One region of the Cupriavidus sp. KK10 genome, then DNA from elsewhere that is predicted to be linked to it. Evidence: predicted binding sites of a transcription regulator. Region 1 holds the regulator's gene; the other holds the start of a gene.
The links. The regulator LexA, encoded in region 1, represses DNA repair genes until DNA is damaged. The targets are predictions, from matches to a motif close to ACTGTATNNNNATACAGT.
Positions count from the first base shown of each region.

Region 2: a site for LexA is predicted at 1,793-1,810, ahead of KB879_RS01885 (ATP-dependent helicase). Genes of this name have one in related genera too.

Region 1 covers NZ_CP073677.1:4,998,877-5,002,243, forward strand. The annotation lists gene rpsF (30S ribosomal protein S6) at 1-303, opposite strand, end outside; gene KB879_RS23305 (asparaginase) at 422-1,414, opposite strand; gene lexA (transcriptional repressor LexA) at 1,673-2,326, shown strand; gene KB879_RS23315 (hypothetical protein) at 2,437-2,607, shown strand; gene KB879_RS23320 (hypothetical protein) at 2,647-3,024, opposite strand; tRNA gene KB879_RS23325 (tRNA-His) at 3,083-3,158, opposite strand; gene KB879_RS23330 (hypothetical protein) at 3,265-3,367, opposite strand, start outside.
Region 2 covers NZ_CP073677.1:366,782-370,148, reverse strand. The annotation lists gene KB879_RS01900 (hypothetical protein) at 1-395, opposite strand, end outside; gene KB879_RS01895 (thioredoxin family protein) at 544-1,050, shown strand; gene KB879_RS01890 (TlpA disulfide reductase family protein) at 1,163-1,699, shown strand; gene KB879_RS01885 (ATP-dependent helicase) at 1,850-3,367, shown strand, end outside.

The sequences.
Region 1 (3,367 bases):
CGGCGAAGGTGCGGTCTCGGCCTTCTTGGTCTGCACGATCAGGTGGCGCAGGACGGCGTCGTTGAACTTGAACGCGTGTTCCAGTTCAGCCAGCGTTTCCTTGCCGCATTCGATGTTCAGGCAAACGTAGTGAGCCTTGGCCAGCTTCTGGATCATGTAAGCCATCTGGCGACGGCCCCAGTCTTCCACGCGGTGAACGTTGCCGTTCTGCGAGGTCACGAGCTGCTTGTAGCGCTCGATCATGGCCGGCACTTGTTCGCTCTGGTCCGGGTGGACGATGAAGACGATTTCGTAATGACGCATTGACGCTCCTTTTGGATTAGCCACCCGGGCGTCACGAGTCCGGTGTGGCAAGGTTGAATAGCCTTACATTATAGCGCGCGTATCGGCAAGTGCGCAAGCCGCTGTTTACACAGGCAAATCAGGCGTTGGCAATCAAGGCCTGCAGCCTCGCCGGATCCCGCGCCAGCCCTGCGTCGGCTGCTAGCGCCATGGCCAGCAGCACGCGCGCCTTATAGGGATTGAGGTCCGTTGCGGAAACAAAAGCCCCATCCGCCGGGCTGAGCTGGGGCGGAATCGCCACATGGCCGGCCCCGGTGCGGGAACTGCGCACCACGGCCACACCCGCGGCAGCGGCATCGGCCAGCGCCTCGGCCAGCACCTCATGCACCGAGCCATTGCCAGCGGCAGCCACCACCAGTCCGGCGACGCCCGCGCGGACCAGCGCATCCACAGCCACCCTGCCCGGCTGGGCGTAGCTGGCCACGATCTCCACCACCGGCCACGCCGTCGGCATCGGCCCAATCACCCAGGCCGCGCGCGGCGCGCGCGCGAAGCGCACGTAGTCATCCTGCACGAAACCCAGCGGCCCGCAGGCCGAGACAAAGGCATCGACCGCCGACGTGTGGGCCTTGGCCACATCCCGCGCAGCGTGGATCTGCTGGTTCAGCACCACCAGCACACCCTTGCCGCGCGCATCGGGATGAGCGGCCACGCGCACCGCATCCAGCAGGTTCAGCGGGCCATCGGCCGACAGCGACGTCGATGGCCGCATTGCCGCCGTCATCACCACGGGCACCGGACACGATTGCGTCAGGTGCAGCGCCATCGCGGTTTCTTCCAGTGTATCGGTGCCGTGCGTGATCACGATGCCGGCCACGTCGGGCTGCGCGGACCAGTGCTCAACCCGCGCCGCCAGCGTTTGCCAGAGCATGAAGGTCATGTCTTTGCTGTCGACCTGGGCCACCTGCTCGGCTTCGATGCGGGCCGCCGACTGCAGCGCGGGCACCGCTGCCAGCAACGACGACACCGGCACGGTCGCCGCCTGGTAGCGAGCGCTGCTGGCGGAGTTGCCGGCCGCGCCAGCGATGGTGCCGCCGGTGGCAAGTACGACGATGCGAGGCAATTGGGTCATGGAGGCGTGCAAAGAAAGTGGGAAAACAGGAATGCCGATTGTAACGGGCGCGCCCCGCCTCGCCGCGGGCCCGCGCTGGCGATCCACAAATCCATCCATGCGACACGCCCCAAAAATTCTGCTTGCGCTCAGGCCGATACTGTATAAAATCACAGCATACTGTTTAAACATACAGTGCCTGGCCAGCCGGATGCAGGATAAAGGATCGACCGATCCCTTACCCGGAATCCCCGCGGCCCCGCACGGAATGGCGATCCCATGGCGACCCTGACACCCCGGCAGCAGCAGATTTTCGATCTGATCCGCAACACGATCCGCCGCACCGGCTTTCCGCCCACGCGCGCCGAAATCGCCGCAGAATTCGGCTTCTCATCGCCCAATGCCGCAGAAGAACACCTGAGGGCGCTGGCACGCAAGGGCGTGATCGAATTGACCCCGGGCGCCTCACGCGGCATCCGCCTGAAGGTGGCACGCAGCGATTCGGAAATGCCTGACCAGTTTTCGTTGCCGATGGCCGGCGTGATGCAGCTGACGCTGCCGCTGGTGGGCCGCGTTGCTGCCGGCAGCCCGATACTCGCCGCCGAGCATATCGACCGCCAGTACCAGGTCGACGCCTCGGTCTTCGACGAACGCCCCGATTACCTGCTGCGCGTGCGCGGCCTGAGCATGCGCGATGCCGGCATCCTCGATGGCGACCTGCTGGCCGTGCGCCGCGCCAGCGAAGCCGCCAACGGCAAGATCGTGGTGGCGCGCCTGGGTGATGACGTGACCGTCAAGCGCCTGCAGCGGCGCGGTGGCCATATCGAACTGATCGCAGAAAACCCGGACTTCACCAACATCATCGTGGAGCCTGGCGAGGAGTTCTCGCTGGAAGGCATCGCCGTCGGTCTGATCCGATCTTCCGGCTTCTAGCCGGGCACCGCAGGCAGCGAGCCTGCGCGGGCCCACCCGCTTCCATTGCTTTGCAGACGCCACCCGGCTTGCCGGGTGTTGACCCCGCTTTGCCCAAAAGAGGTGCCACCATGCCGCAAATCCACCAAGTCGCCGCCCGTCGCCCGGTCAAGCCCGTGCCGTTCCGCCAGAGCAAGGGCGTACGCGTCTACCAGGGTACGCAGCGCCGCACCATGGTCGGCAGCATGGCGGCGATCTGCCGCATGCTTGAACTCGAAACCGCCGAAAAGCTGGCTGCCTGAACCCTGCGGGCGCAGCCCGCGTAGCCGTGGGCCCCGCCCTCAGCTACGCACACACGCCTTGGCTTCGGCTTCCAGCTCCTGCGGCGTCAGCTGCGGGAACCACGTATCGCTCTTGCGCAGTTCCAGAGCCGTACCATCCGGCTTCGCCGTCAGCGAAATCAGATAGGCGTATCGGTATTCACCCCCAGACGTGGTCTGGCCGATGCGGATCTCAGTCTGGTTCTTCGCCGGATAGTTGATGACCGCGGCGTCATCGCCCAGATTGTTGCGCAGGCATTTCGCAACATCGCCCATCGTTGCTGGCGTGAACAAGCGCATGGGCGCACGCGCGCGAATGTCCTTTTCAGAAGTACCGGTGGCACACCCTGCCACCATGGCTGCCATCGCTACGCCAATCACTGCCGCTCGAACAGACATACCATCCCCGGGGAATGCAAAACGGCGCCCTCGCGAGGCGCCGTTCTGGAAAATGCTTTGGGGTGGCTGATGGGACTCGAACCCACGACGACAGGAATCACAATCCTGGACTCTACCAACTGAGCTACAGCCACCGTAGAAGTCATCAGCGCGTTACGTTGCTGATCGACGAAAACCAAGATTATACAAACAGTTTTCCGGGATGGCTAGTATCCGGCACAATTTTTTTTAGATAAAAGCTCAGGTTCGGGACGGGCTCCACTTTGCCTCAAGCAGCACTGCCTGCTTGATGGCCTCGACGGTCTCGGCTTCGGTATCGAACTGCCCCAACAGGCGGCGCGAC
Region 2 (3,367 bases), 2.0 Mb from region 1:
TCGGCACTCATCATGGTGACCGGCCGCGCGCGCGGCTCGCCCGACGGCGTGCCAAGGTTGGCCAGCAGGCCGGCCTGCATCGCCGCCAGCGCCTCGCGCCGCAGGGCTTCGTCATCGGCGGGCAGCGTCACCACGCCCACGGCGAAGAGCGTGTCGTCGACGCGCGCGGCTTCCATCGTCATCGGCAGCTTGCGCCCGGCAATGGTCACGTCGCGCGCGGCGCTGGTGGGCTTGCCCGGATACAGCGCGGCATAGGCGCCCTCGCCAGACTGGATGGTGCGCCAGTCATAGCGCGGCGAACAGGCGCACAGGGCGAATGCCAGCACGGCGGCACAGCACAGCAGCGGCCGGCGGACAGCGGCAGGAAAGCTCGGCGGGGGCGGCACAAGACGCATCGGGAATCCATGGGGGGACGGCGCGCACAGGCTGCGGGCGGCGCTGGCGGGCGCCATCGCCTGCGGGCGGAAACCGGTATTATCCCGAAAGCGGCGCGCCAGTGCTTGCCGCGCCGCTCCCACTACCCCCTGCCCCCACGTTCCTGCCATGCCTGCCGCCCGCATCGCCCGCCACGTCTTTGCCACCACCAGCCTGCGCTGGGTGGCCGCGAGCGCGTTGCTGGCAGCCGCAACCAGCATGCCCGCCGCCGCCAGCCCCGCTCATCTGCCGCCGGCCACCGACCTGGCCGCCCACGGCACCGAGGCCGCGCGCCGCGGCGAGCCGCTGGTGGTGCTGGTGTCGATGCCGGGCTGCAGCTATTGCGATGCCGTGCGCCGCAACTACCTCGGCCCGCAGGCCGCCGCCGGCGAGATTGCCGTGCGCGAACTCGACATGACCTCCGACACCCCGCTGCGCGATGCCGACGGCAGCCTGACTACCGCGCGCGCGTGGGCGCGGGCGCACCAGGTGCGGGTGGCGCCCACGGTGCTGTTCCTGGACCGCCAGGGCCGCGCCGCCGCCGGCCCGCTGCGCGGCATGCAGCCGGATTTCTACGGCGCCTACCTGGAACAGGCGCTGGACCAGGCACGCGCCGCCATCGCCACCCGGCGCTGAACGGATTGGCGCGCTTGCGGCAGATTGCCGCAGCCCGGCCCCGCGCAGCGCGCGAACGCCCGCGGCATTAGAATGTCCCAATGCTGACCCGAACCTGCCTGACCCGGATTCCATGACCACTGCTGCCCCTGCCATCAAAACCTCCCGCAAGCCCTGGCCCATCGTCGTGGCCGTGGTCGTGCTCGCGCTGCTGGGCTGGTTCGGCTACCGCGCGCTGTCGCCGGCCAATACGGCCCCGGCGGCCACCTTCACGCTGCTGTCGGGCGAGAAGGTCAGCACCGCCGACCTCAAGGGCAAGGTCTACATGATCAACTTCTGGGCCACCAGCTGCGCCACCTGCGTCAAGGAAATGCCGGACATGGTCCGCACCTATGAGCAGTTCAAGGGCAAGGGGCTGGAATTCGTCGCCGTGGCGATGAACTACGACCCGCCCATGTATGTGATGAACTACGCCAAGACGCGCGGCCTGCCGTTCAAGGTGGCCATGGATTCCGACGGCGCCGCGGCCAAGGCCTTCGGCAATGTGCAGCTGACGCCGACCACCTTCGTGGTAGACAAGGACGGTCGCATCCTGAAGCGCTATGTGGGCGAGCCCGAGTGGGATGCACTGCACAAGCTGCTGGATGGCGCGCTGGCAAAGTCCGCGTAACGCTCCCGGCGGCAACCGCAGTGAAAAGGTGCTCATTGAGCACCTTTTTTTGTTTTTAGGCACGATCGCCAGGGCAGCAGGTTGCGCGACATCCCTGTATGGATATACAGTTGGCGCCAGCCTTTTCTGAGCCTTCCCCGAGCCCCGCCTGTGACTTTGGACCTAGCCCCCGCCGCCGACCTCGCGGCCCCTGACGCCGATGACGTCCCCGCCTACCTGTCCCGGCTCAACCCGGAGCAGCGCGCCGCGGTGGAACACGGCAGCGACGCGCCGCTGCTGATCATCGCCGGCGCCGGCTCGGGCAAGACCAATACGCTGGCGCACCGGGTCGCGCACCTGGTGCTGGCCGGTGCCGATCCGCGCCGCATCCTGCTGCTGACGTTCTCGCGCCGCGCCGCGGCCGAGATGGGACGGCGCGTCGAGCGCATCGTCGACCAGGCACTCGGCACCCAGACCGGCGCGGGGCGCGCGGCGCTGCAATGGTCCGGCACCTTCCACGCCATCGGCGCGCGCCTGCTGCGCGAATACGCCGAGACCCTGGGCCTGTCGCCCGCCTTCACCATCAGCGACCGCGGCGATGCCGCCGACCTGATGCACGTGGTGCGCCACGACCTGGGGCTGTCAGAGACCGCCAGCCGCTTCCCGAAGAAGGAAACCTGCCTGTCGATCTACTCGCGCGTGGTCAACACCCAGGCGCTGCTGGAAGACGTGCTCAGGCAGCAGTTCCCGCGCTACGCGATGTGGGCCGATGCGCTGCGCACCCTGTTCGCCGGCTATGTCGAGGCCAAGCAGAAGCAGCATGTGCTGGACTATGACGACCTGCTGCTGTACTGGGCGCAGGCCATGGCCGAGCCCACCATCGCGCAGGACATGGGCGCGCGCTTCGACCATGTGCTGGTCGACGAATACCAGGACACCAATGCGCTGCAGGCGTCGATCCTGCTGGCCATGCGACCGGACGGCCGCGGCCTGACCGTGGTGGGCGACGACGCGCAGTCGATCTACGCCTTCCGCGGCGCTACCGTGCGCAATATCCTGGACTTCCCGGCGCAATTCACGCCGGCCGCGCAGCAGGTCACGCTGTCGCAAAACTACCGCTCGACGCAGCCGATCCTGCAGGCCGCCAACGCCGTGATCGGGCTGGCGGCCGAGCGCTATACCAAGGACCTGTGGTCCGAGCGCGCCTCGGCCGAAAAGCCCGGCGTGATCGTGGTCAACGATGAGGCCGACCAGGCCCGCTACGTGGTCGAGCAGGTGCTGGCGCGGCGCGAGGCCGGCCTGACGCTGATGGCGCAGGCGGTGCTGTTCCGCGCCGCCGACCACAGTGCGCAGGTGGAGATCGAGCTGGCCCGGCGCAATATCCCGTTCGTGAAGTTCGGCGGACTGAAATTCCTGGAGTCGACCCACGTCAAGGACGTGCTGGCGGTGGTGCGCTGGCTGGAAAACCCGCGCGACCGCATGGCGGGCTTCCGCACGCTGCAGCTGCTGCCCGGCATCGGCCCCAAAACCGCGGCGCGCGTGCTGGATGCGATGGCGCTGGCCACCGAGCCCTTGTTCTCGCTGGAGGAATTCGAGCCGCCGCCGGCCGCCGCGCCCGCCTGGGCCGACCTGCTGGCGCTGGCGCGCGCGCTGATGGCGCCCACCTCGCCGTGGCCGTCGGAGTTCGAG